DNA from 2 places in the Pedococcus sp. P2_E5 genome. Region 1 is predicted to be linked to the other one. Evidence: predicted binding sites of a transcription regulator. Region 1 holds the regulator's gene; the other holds the start of a gene.

Evidence for each region. Region 1 encodes LexA, which represses DNA repair genes until DNA is damaged. Its sites were predicted from a motif close to TCGAACANNTGTTCGA; they were not measured.
Region 2: a site for LexA is predicted at 2,379-2,394, ahead of AC1DVZ_RS04945 (HNH endonuclease signature motif containing protein). Genes of this name have one in related genera too.

Annotation. Positions count from the first base shown of each region.
Region 1 is NZ_JBFUEP010000046.1:23,265-29,157, reverse strand. Features, by position in the region: gene AC1DVZ_RS15385 (NAD-dependent protein deacetylase) at 1-704, shown strand, start outside; gene AC1DVZ_RS15380 (class I SAM-dependent methyltransferase) at 832-1,500, opposite strand; gene AC1DVZ_RS15375 (N-acetyltransferase family protein) at 1,519-2,058, shown strand; gene AC1DVZ_RS15370 (DUF4259 domain-containing protein) at 2,128-2,541, shown strand; gene AC1DVZ_RS15365 (hypothetical protein) at 2,546-2,728, opposite strand; gene lexA (transcriptional repressor LexA) at 2,935-3,660, opposite strand; gene AC1DVZ_RS15355 (LysM peptidoglycan-binding domain-containing protein) at 3,949-4,347, shown strand; gene AC1DVZ_RS15350 (hypothetical protein) at 4,455-4,952, shown strand; gene AC1DVZ_RS15345 (winged helix DNA-binding domain-containing protein) at 5,016-5,893, opposite strand, start outside.
Region 2 is NZ_JBFUEP010000010.1:33,280-39,172, forward strand. Features, by position in the region: gene AC1DVZ_RS04930 (nicotinamide mononucleotide transporter family protein) at 1-217, opposite strand, end outside; gene AC1DVZ_RS04935 (riboflavin synthase) at 214-816, opposite strand; gene ribD (bifunctional diaminohydroxyphosphoribosylaminopyrimidine deaminase/5-amino-6-(5-phosphoribosylamino)uracil reductase RibD) at 816-1,841, opposite strand; FMN riboswitch at 1,968-2,096, opposite strand; gene AC1DVZ_RS04945 (HNH endonuclease signature motif containing protein) at 2,402-4,003, shown strand; gene rpe (ribulose-phosphate 3-epimerase) at 4,110-4,766, opposite strand; gene AC1DVZ_RS04955 (hypothetical protein) at 4,859-5,893, shown strand, end outside.

The sequences.
Region 1 (5,893 bases):
GTCGCGTGACGCCCATGCAGTACGCCGAGTTCCTGGGTTCCTCCGAGGCGAGGCAGCGCTACTGGGCGCGCAGCTACGTGGGGTGGCAGCGGTTCAACCGGGCCCAGCCCAACTCCGGCCACGAGGCCGTGGCGAGGCTCCAGGGTCGCGGGCTGGTCGGCCCGGTCATCACCCAGAACGTCGACGGTCTGCACCAGCGCGCGGGGGCGACCGACGTCGAGGAGCTGCACGGGTCGCTGGCGCGGGTCGTCTGCCTGACCTGTGGCGACCGCACCTCCCGCTGGGATCTCGACGACCGCATGCGCGAGAGCAACCCCACCTACACGGTGACCAGCGACGAGATCCGTCCGGACGGTGACATCGTGCTGAACGACCTCGACGTCGCCGCCTTCCGCACTCCGCTGTGTCTCGTCTGCGGCCACGACACACTCAAGCCGGACGTCGTGTTCTTCGGTGAGTCCGTGCCGAAACCGTTGGTGGAGAAGTGTTTTCGCCTCACTGAGGAGGCCAGCGCGCTGGTGGTCCTGGGCTCGAGCCTGAAGGTCATGAGCGGCTACCGCTTCGTTCGCCGCGCCGCCGCGCTCGGCATCCCGGTCGCGATCATCACCCGCGGACCGACCCGCGGCGATGGCGAGGCCAGCGTGCAGGTCGACGCGCCGCTCGCCCCGACCCTCGAGGAACTGCTCAGCCGCCTGGCCGCCTGACCACCGCCCACCCTCGGCCTTCCGCCGGCCCGACTTCTGGCCACTGGTGGCGCATCCGACGCGCTGACGACGCAAGACACCCAGCATGGGTGGCCAGAAGTGCGGGGTGGGCGCGAGAAGTGGGGCTTCAGCCGGTCGGCCGCCTGGCCACCAGCACGACGTCGATCGCGTCACCGTCGTCCGTCGGGCGCACGTACTCCTCGCACCGCTCGATCTGCAGGTCCCCGGCCGCGGCGCGCAGCTGCTCGGGGGTGTGCAGCAGCGCCGGGTCGGACGGGCCGCCGACCCCTTCGGTCAGGTTGCGCAGCCCGTGCCCGACGACCACCAGCGCACCGCCCGGCGCCAACCAGGTCCGGGTGCGGGACACCACGTCCGAGGGCAGGTGCAGGTATGACACGAGGACGAGGTCGTAGTGCACCTGGGGCGCCGGGTGCCAGGAGCGGGCGTCCGCCACCACCCAGTCCACCCGGATCCCGCGGCTGGAAGCCTCCTTCTCGCCCTTGGCCAGACCCACGGCAGAGAAGTCGACCGCCGTGACCCGCCAGCCCTTCGCGGCAAGCCACACGGCGTGACGGCCCTCGCCGGCGCCGAGGTCGAGGGCGCGGCCGGGTGGCCAGCCACCCACGATCCGTTCCACCTCGGCGTTGGGCGTCGCGCTCCAGACGTGCGCCTGGGCGGCATACCGCTCGTCCCACAGGGCCTGGCGATCGGTGTGCCCACCGCGGTCGGGGTCGGGCAGCTTCGCGTCGCCGGCCGAGCCGGGAGCGCCGTGGCTGTGACCGTGCTCGTGGTTCATCCCCCTAGCATCGCCGATATGAGCAGCATTGCCCCGGACAGCGGCCGCGCAATCGTCGTCCGCGACGCGACGCAGGCAGACCTTCCCGCCATGGCCGCCATCTACGACGACCAGGTCCGCACCTCGGTGGCGACCTTCGACACCGAACCCCGCGGCGCGGCATACCTCGGGGAGAAGCTGGCGGCCGCCGGCGCGGGCAACGTCGGCAATGTCGTCCTCGTCGCCTGTGCGGACGAGCAGCTGCTCGGGTACGCGTTCTCCGGCGCCTTCCGCCCGCGGCCGGCCTACGACGGCACCAAGGAGGTGTCGGTCTACCTCGCGGAGGGCGCCCGCGGTCGCGGCCTCGGCCGGACCCTGTATGCCGCGCTGCTGGCGCGGCTGGACGCCGCACCTGATGTGCACACCCAGGTGGCGGTGATCGCCCTGCCCAACGACGCGAGCGTCGCGCTGCACGTGGCGTGCGGTTTCGAGCGGGTGGGCGTGCTGCGCGAGGTCGGGCACAAGTTCGGTCGTTATGTCGACACTGCCTGGTACCAACGGATGACTCCGCAAAAGTAGGGCTGGCGCGTCGCCCCGTCTCTTGGCACCCTCGAAGGAGCATCTTTCGCACGCTGTGGAGGTTGGGAGATGGGCGCCACCGGAGCCGGGCCGTTCGAGAACGACGACGCGCTCGACCTGCTCGACGAGCTCGAGGAGTCCGAGCACGAGGTACGACGCAAGAGGGTCGAGTCGGCCCTCGACCAGGTGGTTCGTGCGCGGGGGTACATCGAGGCGCCCACCATGTCGCAGGCAGTGGCGGCCGCGGTGCTCGTGGCTGCGTGTGACGACTTCGAATCCGTCGTGGGAGAACGCAATGTGCCCTGGTGGGTCGACGAGGAACCCATCGAGGTGGACGAACAGCTCGAGGAGCTCGCCACCCGGGCGCTGCACCGGGCCCTGCAGTCCGACGACAACGAGCTCTGGGAGCTGTGGGCCGACGGTGACGGCGGCGAACGCTTCGCCACGAGGATCACGCACTACCTCGACGCGCTGGGTGACTGACTGGTTACTGCCTGGGTGACTGACTGGGGGACTGACCCGTCGCCCGGCAGACCCCGAGCACCGCGTCGATCTGGTCCAGGTTCAGCTGCGAACAGGCGTGGCTCGCGGCGTCGATCAGGTCCGCGAGCAGTTCGATCTCGGATCCGAGCACCTGGTCGGTGAGATCGGGGTCGGGATGGGCCTCCATGTGTAGAGAACGGTTGGAAGAGTCGCCTGTTACGGGGCGCAGAGCAGGCAAGCCTGGGGGGCCTTCTTGAGTCCGTTCGGGTGATGGGCCATCAGCCGAACGGACGAGGCGCGAGCCGCGCTGAGCCCACAGCGGTCCGGACACACGTGTGCCGCGGAGCGCGCGAGGCGCTCCGCGGCACACGTCGCCGGGACTGAGGGTCGAGCTCAGATCCGGCGAAGCACCGCCGTGACCTTGCCGAGAATCGTGGCGTGGTCTCCGTCGATGGGGTCGAAGGCGGCGTTGTGCGGCATCAGCCACACCTTGCCGTCCTTGCGCTTGAAGGTCTTGACGGTGGCCTCGTTGTCGAGCATCGCCGCGACGATGTCGCCGTTGTCGGCCGTGGGCTGCTGGCGCACGACGACCCAGTCGCCGTCGCAGATCGCGGCCTCGATCATCGAGTCACCGACGACCTGGAGGAGGAAGAGCTGCCCCTCGCCGACGATCTGGCGGGGGAGCGGGAAGACGTCCTCCACGGTCTCCTCGGCCAGGATCGGCACGCCGGCGGCGATGCGCCCTAGCACGGGCACGTAGGTCGCGGCAGGGCGCTGGTCGCCCGACCCGGTCTCGTCGTAGGTCGCGGTCTCGTCCTCGGCCGAGGCGCCGCCGCGGTAGCCGCGCATGTCGGCGGGGGAGTCGGGCGAGACGACCTCGATCGCGCGCGGCCGGTTGGGGTCGCGGCGCAGGAAGCCCTTGCGCTCGAGGGTGGACAGCTGGTGGGCGACCGAGCTGGGGGAGGTGAGCCCCACGGCCTCGCCGATCTCGCGCAGGCTCGGCGGGTACCCGCGCCGGTCGACCGAGTTGCGGATCACCTCGAGCACCCGTCGCTGCCGGACGGTGAGCCCGTCGCCGCGATCGCGGTCGGGCAGTTCCTTGACGTTGTCGTCGCTCATGCCGCTTCCTCACTTGAGCAGTTTCGGGTGCAGGTGCAGGTCAGGTGCCGTATGCCGGGTGCTCTCCGAGGCGTTGTCAGTGCCCTCTGATGTGCTTGCGGCATGAACACAGCGTATGGCCTTCGAACGCCTGTGCCAAACATGTGTTCGACGCGTGTCTTGATTGATTCGAACATGCGTGCTAGAAATCAGTCAAGCAGTTCTTCGCACATCCGTTCGAGGAGCGCCGCACAGAACGCCACAGCAACACCAACAGCAACAACAGCGCACGCCACGATGGAGGACCTGATGAGTGCAGCAGTCGCTTGGGACGTCGCCCCCGCACCGGTGCGGGTCCCCGTTCGCCCGGCTCGCCCCCGCCTGGTCTCGGTGCCCACCGGCGCAGAGGTCGTGGTGGCTCCGGCCGCCCCGTTGCGCCTGACCCGCGCCGCTCGGCTGGCGATCACGCTCACCGTGGTCATCGCAGCCGTGGCCCTGGCGATCGCCGTGTTCTCCGGCGGCGCGTCCGCCACCGTGATCGACCACTCCACCACGGTGCAGTCCGGTCAGACGCTGTCGCAGATCGCGGTCGAGCAGCTCCCGCAGCTGTCGATGGCCGAGGCGGTCGTCCACATCCAGGTCGCCAACGACCTCACCGACAGCAACGTCCACGCCGGTCAGACGCTCCTCATCCCCGCCGTCGGCTGAAGCCCCGACGGCCGCGTGGCCTACGCGTTTTGCGCTATGCGGTGACCGTTGGCTCTACGCGCTAACCCCGATGCGGGGCGGCTGTCGCGTGTAAGACGGTGGTCGGCATGCACACCACTACACGGATGGCGGCCGCTGTGGCCGCAGCTGCCGGGGCAGCGGCCTTCTCGGTCCTCCCGGCCACCGCCGCGGCGGGAACACCCACGTCGTTCACCGTCGACACCCAGTTCGTGGACGGGCCCAGCGACATCACCGCCGCCACCGGCCCTCTCTCGTCCTGCACCGAGGTCAGGGACCTCGAGAACTTCGGCGACCTGCGGACCCACAACCAGCTCGTCTTCAGCGGGGTCAAGGAGCTCACCTGCGGCACTGCGACGGTGACCATCGGCTACACCGCCTTCATCTCCATCCCCGCGTTCCAGAACGAGAACGTGCTCCCAGCCGGCGGCGGCTTCAGGACCTTCGGGGACTGGTGGGTCATCGACTCCACGCTGGCGGGTGTGAGCTCCGGCGGCGGCAAGCTGGCGGGCGACTCCCGCACCTGCACGCGGGATGCCGGCTCAGAGGGCTGCATCACCGACACCTTCCGGGGCTTCGTCTCCTAGACGCAGACGCAGCCCGGCGCGGGGGAACCGGCGCGGGGGCACCGGCGCGGGGGAGGGTGGCGCTCAGCGGTCGGCCCGCTTCGGCCGGCGTGCGGGGTGGCCCAGCTCGCCGCCCCACAGGTGCGGGGTGCCCTCGTTCTCGACCAGGGACAGGTCGCGCCCGAGGAACCCAGCCAGCCGCTGGGCCGCGACCCTCACCTGCGTGCGCCCTCGCTTCGAGACGGCCGGAGCGAGGTGCACCTCGACCTGGACCGCATCGGGTCGCACCGTCCGCTTCCAGAGCCCGACATTGGTGCCGTCGAGCACCACGCTCGCCCAGAACGGGTCGGTGTGCTCGGCATAGGGGTGGTCGGGCAGTGCGGAGAAGTTCACCTGCGGATAGGTCAGGACCGCCTCGTCATACGTCGGGAAGAGGTATGCCGCGGGCGCGGCAGGGGAGCGCCGGCGCACCTGAGTGGGGTCGAACCAGTGCGGGATGCCGGAGATCTCCACCTCCTCCAGGTGGTCCCCGAGCTGCGCGAGGGCGGCCTTGGTGTCGCTGACCGTCAGGGTGGCCCACCGGGTGAAGTCCTTGACCGACGCAGGTCCGTGGCCGCTGAAGAACCGCCGGACCAGCTCGACCACGGCCTCGTCGCGGCTGCGCTCGGGTGTCGGCGCGATGACCTCGTCGACGAGGGCGTAGGAGTGGTGGACACCCTTCATGGGCCCCGAGCAGACCAGGCCGCGCATCTCGGCGACGATGAGCAGGTGGCCGAGCTGTTCGCCGGGCTTGATGGGGGAGCCGCGCTCGACGAAGGCCTCACCGAGCTCGGGTCGAGTCAGGAAGTGCTTGTCCTGCAACAGTTTTGCCAGCAGCTCGAACCCGTCGCCGAGACGCCTGGTGTCGTCGAGGCCGAGCTGACGGTGCCGCGCTCCCATGCTCGACAGCACCCGCGGTGAGG
Region 2 (5,893 bases), on a different contig from region 1:
ACAACGGCTGCTGCGCCTGCGCGTCGAAGGTCGCACCGATGAACACCGTGAACAGCAGCACGTTGCCGACGATGCCGATCGGCCAGGCCCAGACGCGGCGTCGCAGGCCACCGATGGCGGAGGCGAAGCCGAAGGCGTTGCCCACGATCTCGCGCCACGTGATGGGGTGGCCGGCGATCGTCAGGTGCGCCTCGTAGAGCCGACTGAAGATGTTCATGCGGAGGTCTCCTTGGAGGTGAGCAGGCGTTCGACGTATTTGGCGAGGACATCGACCTCGAGGTTGACGATGTCGCCGACTTCCTTGTGTCCCAACGTGGTGAGGGCGAGCGTGGTCGGAATCAGGGAGACGCTGAACGTCACGTCGTCGACGGAGGAGACCGTGAGACTGACGCCGTCGACCGTGATCGACCCCTTTTCGACGACGTAGCGGGCCAGTGCGTTCGGCAGGCCGAACTGCACGACCTCCCACCGGTCCCCGGGCGTGCGCGCGAGGATCCGGGTGGTGCCGTCCACGTGGCCCTGGACGATGTGGCCACCGAACCTGCTCGAGGCCGCCATGGCCCGCTCGAGGTTGACCGGGTCGCCGGGGCTGAGTGTGCCGAGGCTGCTCCTGTCGAGGGTCTCGGCCATGACGTCGACGGTGAACTGCTCGGAGTCGTGGTCGACGACGGTCAGGCAGACGCCGTTGACGGCGATCGAGTCGCCGTGCGCCGCATCGGAGGTGACGAGTGGTCCGGCCACCGTCAGTCGGGCCGAGTCGGCGCCGGCGTCGAGCGCGACCACGCGGCCGAGCTCTTCGACGATTCCCGTGAACATCAGCGAGTTCCCTTCAGTGATGCCGTGATCCGCACGTCGTCACCGATCAGGGTGATGTCGGTGGGCTGCAGGCGGAGCGCATGGTCGATCGACGTGATCCCCAGGTCGCTCACCGACGGGCGGCCGCGTCCCAACAGGACCGGCGCCACGTAGGCCACGAGCTCGTCGATCAGGTCGGCGGCCATGAAGGCTGCGGCGACCGTGGGGCCGCCCTCGAGCCAGAGGTGGTGCACCTCGGCCCCGGCGAGCGCCGACAGGACGTCCTTGGGATCGCGCGTGCGCAGCTGCCACGTGGGGGCCGCGTCGTCGAGGACCCGGGCATCGGCTGGCAGGTCGCGCTCGCCCATCACCACGCGGATCGGCTGCTCCGGGTACAGCGAGCCGTCGGGGCGGCGCGCGGTCAGCTGCGGGTCGTCGAGCAGCGCCGTGCCGGTGCCCACGAGAATCGCCCCACTCCGGGATCGCTGCTCGTGGACGTCGGCCCGGGCGGCTTCCCCCGTGATCCACTGGCTCGTCCCGTCGGCTGCTGCGCTGCGGCCGTCGAGGGTGGTCGCGAGCTTCCAGGTCACCCATGGGCGCCCGGTGGTCACCAGGTGGGTCCAGGTCGCGTTGAGGGCCTGTGCCTCGTCTGCCAGGAGGCCACCCTCCACCGCGACACCCCGCCTGCGCAGCCACTTGGCCCCGCCGGCTGCGGCCGGGTTGGGGTCGGTCTGGGCGTACACCACGCGAGCCACGCCCGCGGCATACAGGGCGGTAGCACAGGGCTGGGTGCGCCCGCTGTGGTTGCAGGGCTCCAAGGTGACGTAGGCGGTGCACCCGGCGGCGCGCTCCCCCGCGGCGCTCAGGGCGTCGGCTTCGGCGTGGGGCGTCCCCGCACCGCGGTGCCAGCCGGCTGCCACGACGTTGCCGGCGGCGTCCGCGAGCACGCACCCGACGCGAGGGTTGGGGTTGGCCCGGGGACCGTGGGCGGCCAGCCCCAGGGCACGGCGCATCATCGCCGTGTCGCCCGCGGATTGCTGAGTCACTGTCCTGCCCTTGCTCGAAACCGTCTCGGTTGAGCTCCGGGGGGCGTGCAGGCTGGCCTGCTGCTGGCGAGAATTCGGGCCGCAGGGTCGGCAACTGCCGCACTGCGAACCCACTGGTCCCGCTGTCGCGTGCTGCCTACCATCCGGACTTTCACCGTCGGTCTGGGAGTTCCACCCAGTCAACCGGCCGCTGGCTGCGGTCGGGTCGCGGACTGTCACCGCCGGTTCGGAATTACACCGACCCCGGAGCACGTCAGGTTCCAGTATGCCGCAGGGCGGCGGGGTGCGCGCCGCCCGGTCCGCGTGACGGTCCTCACGAACGTCCGGCCGGCCGGCCCGCGGGTACACCACATCGGCCGAAGAGCCCACGCACGTCGGCGACCGTGAGATTCCGTGCCCATGACGGATTGCCGGTGGCGCATTCGTGAAGGAGGGCCGAGGTAGCAGGAGCCCGCTACCACACACCTCTGACATCGATCGAGAACGAGATGGCTTGCGCCACAACGGAATTGGTTGTGGATGGCCTTGATCGCACATTCGAACACGTGTACGATAGGGCCATGTCGTCGAGTTCGATCGCCATGGAGCGCGGAGAGGTCCAGCAGGACCTCTGGACCCGCACGGCGATGGTGGCCGGGCGGCTCAACCGGGCGCACGCCGAGCTCGTCGACATCGCTGCCGAGCTGATCGAGGGTGGTCATTGGGGTGATGGCGGTTTCCGCTCCCCCGAGCACTACTTCACGGTCCGAGCAGGGCTGTCCCCCGCGCACGCCCGCGACGTCGTCGCCGTCGCCCGACGACGCGCTGAGCTTCCGGACGCAGCCGCGGCCGTCAGCGCTGGTGAGCTGTCGCTCGACGCGGCAGCAGTCGTGGCTCACCACGTGCCGGCCACCCACCAGGCGTCGATGACCCACCTGGCCAGGCACGCCACGGTCCCCCAGCTGCGACGGGTCGTGGGCCGACACGCGTTCCACGACCCGGCAGCCGAGGTGGAGTCCGCGTCACCCGAGTCCGCGTCACCTGACTCCCCGCCGGATCCGGTCGCGCTCGACCACCCGAGCGGCCGGAAGAGCGAGTCCGAGCGTCGTGCGTGTGCCAAACCCGAGATCTCCATGCACTACGACCGAGATGGCCGGTTCCAGCTCCGCTACAGCGCGCCCGCGACGATCGGAGCGCTCGTCGAACAGGCCGTCAAGGAAGCCAAGGACGCCCTGTTCCTCCAGCAGCGGGACGGTGACCGGGCGGCCACCGCCGACGCTGCGACGCCAGACCCGACAGCGACAGATCCAGCAGCGGGGCACCCTCCGGCGGAGGACCCTCTGGGGGCGGACCCTCTGGGGGCGGACCCTGTGGCTGTGGACCCTGTGGCTGTGGACCCTGTGGCGGGTGTGAGTGAGCCCCGCGCCACCCGGCCCACCTACGCCGATGCCCTCGCGGAGATCGCGCACCGGTCCTTGGCCGGCGTCGCCTCCACGAGCCGCGCCAGCCACTACCGCGTCTACGTCCACCTGGACACGGACGGCGCCTGGATCAACGGCGGCAGCGCCATCCCGACCCGGCTCGTCGAGCGGTTCCTCAGCGATGGCGTCCTCCAACCGGTGTGGGAGACGCAGGGGCGGCCGATCAGCGTCGGCCGGACGATGCGCATCCTCCCCCGGCGCTCACGCAGGCTGATCGAGGACCGCGATCGCGGATGTCGGTTCCCAGGATGTACCGCCACTCGGTTCGTCGAGATCCACCACCTCGCCGAGTGGGCCGAGGGTGGTGCCACCGACGACGACAACCAGATCAGCCTCTGTCCGTTCCACCACGACGCCATCGATCGGGGAGACTTCACCATCACCGGTGACCCCACTCGCCACGATGGGCTCGTCGTCGTGAATCGGTACGGGCACCGGTTGCGACCCCCGGGGCCTGACGAGCTCGCGCCACCTGACGTGGGCTCGCGCGAGCGCGACGACAGGGCCACGACCTACCGACCGCCGTCGGGAGAACGAGCTTGCTGGGCCGAGATCGAGATTCCCTCCGATCGCGAGCTCAGGGACACCTTCACGCCACGACTGCGCCTGGTCGTGGGCGCACCCGAGAGGTCAGGTGCCGGCCCAGCAGTGGTCGAGCGTGACCCCTTCGACGCGATCCGCCGCTGGGACGAGTCCGGCTGACGGCTCGACGACACCGCCGGCACTCTCAACGCCACCCCCGGGACCGTCTACGACACCGCCGGAACCCTCAACGACACCGCCGGGACCGAGGGGTATGCCGGTCAGCTCAGTGGGCGTGGGTCGTCGCCAGGGCGCGCAGCTCGTCCACGGCCGCGGCTGCGTCCTCGGCACCGTAGACGGCCGACCCGGCGACGAACACGTCGGCTCCTGCTTCGGCGCACTCCTCGATGGTCTTGGCCGACACTCCCCCGTCGACCTGCACCCAGACCTCCCCACCGACGCGCCGGACCGCCTCGCGGACCTGGGCAACCTTCGACATCTGGTCCGCCATGAAGGACTGCCCCCCGAAACCCGGCTCCACCGTCATGACGAGCACCATGTCCAGGTCGGGCAGGAGGTCCTCGTAGGGCGCGAACGGGGTGCCCGGCTTGATGGCCATCCCCGCCCGGGCACCCAGGGCGCGGAGGTTCTTCGCCAGGGCGCGCGGGTCGCGAGCGGCCTCGATGTGGAACGTCACGGACGCGCCACCCGCCTCGGCGTACATCGGGGCCCACCGGTCGGGGTCGTCGATCATCAGGTGGCAGTCGAGCGGGATCGGGCTCACCTTCGCGAGGGCCTCGACGACAGGCAGGCCGAGGGTGAGGTTGGGCACGAAGTGACCGTCCATCACGTCGACGTGGGCCCAGTCGGCATTGGCGATGCGACCCAGCTCGCTCTCGAGGTTCGCGAAGTCGGCGGACAGGATGCTCGGCGAGATCTGCACGGCGCCAACCCTATCGGCGTGGCATCGTCCGAACGGATGGGCCCAGCATGACCACGGGACGCACCGCCGTGTCGGCCTGCACAATCGGCCCCATGCGGGCACTCGGGGGACTCGGGACGCTCGAGGGACTCAGGGCGCTCGGGGCGCTCGAGGGACTCGGGGCACTCGGGGCGCTGGGCATCGTGCTGCTCACGCTCTCCGTTGCAGCCGTCGGCTGGGCTGCGGTCACCGACCGGATTGCCAGACGCATGCTCGCCGACATGAACCGCCTGCTCCTGCTGGGCCACCATGGACAGGTCCTGGACCACCCTCAGCCGCCTTGGCCGTACCGGGTGGCAGGGAACCGGGTCCGCGCCACGAGTGCCTTGCTCACCGGGCTGTACGCCCGGACCCTGCAGCTCCTCGACCACCCGGTGCTACCCGCTCGACTGCGACCCAGCCTCGGGGACATGGACCTGATGCTGCGCGGTGGCGCGCTGATCGGGCTCGGTCGCTACCTTGACGCTGCTGCTGTTCTCGGAGAGAACCCGACCCCTGGGATCGTCCGCCACCTGCGCGCGCAGGTGGCGATGGAGACGGGCGACGACGTGGTGGCGCTGCGCCTTCTCGCCGTCCCCGACGCTGATCCCGACGAGGACGCCGGACGCCGTCGCATCCTCGGCGAGCTGCACATCCGGCGCCAGCGACTGGTCGAGGGCGAGGCCCTCGTGCGCGAGGCCCAGAGGCTGTACCTGGGTTCCGAGCTGGCTGCGCACGAGGTCGACGCCGGCTACTGCGAGCTGCACCTCGGGCAGGCAGCGCTGCACCGCGGAGACGGTGGCGAGGCGGTCCGAAGGATCAGTACCGCCAGGGAAATGCTCACGATCAGGCCGGACAACGCCCCGGGGATCGCACTGGTCGAGCTGAACCTCGCGGAGGCACACGCCCTCACGGGCGACGAGCGCGCGGCCGACGCGGCCCTGACTGCAGCGCGGGGCCACGCCCAGACCATGGCCTCGCCGGCTGTCGACGCGGCCCTCGAGCGAGCGATCGGCATGGTCGGCGTCCACCTGGCGCGACCGGACGCCGGCACGCACCTTCGTCGAGCCAGGGCGATGCACGAGGCCCTTGGAGAGCGCCCCCAGGTC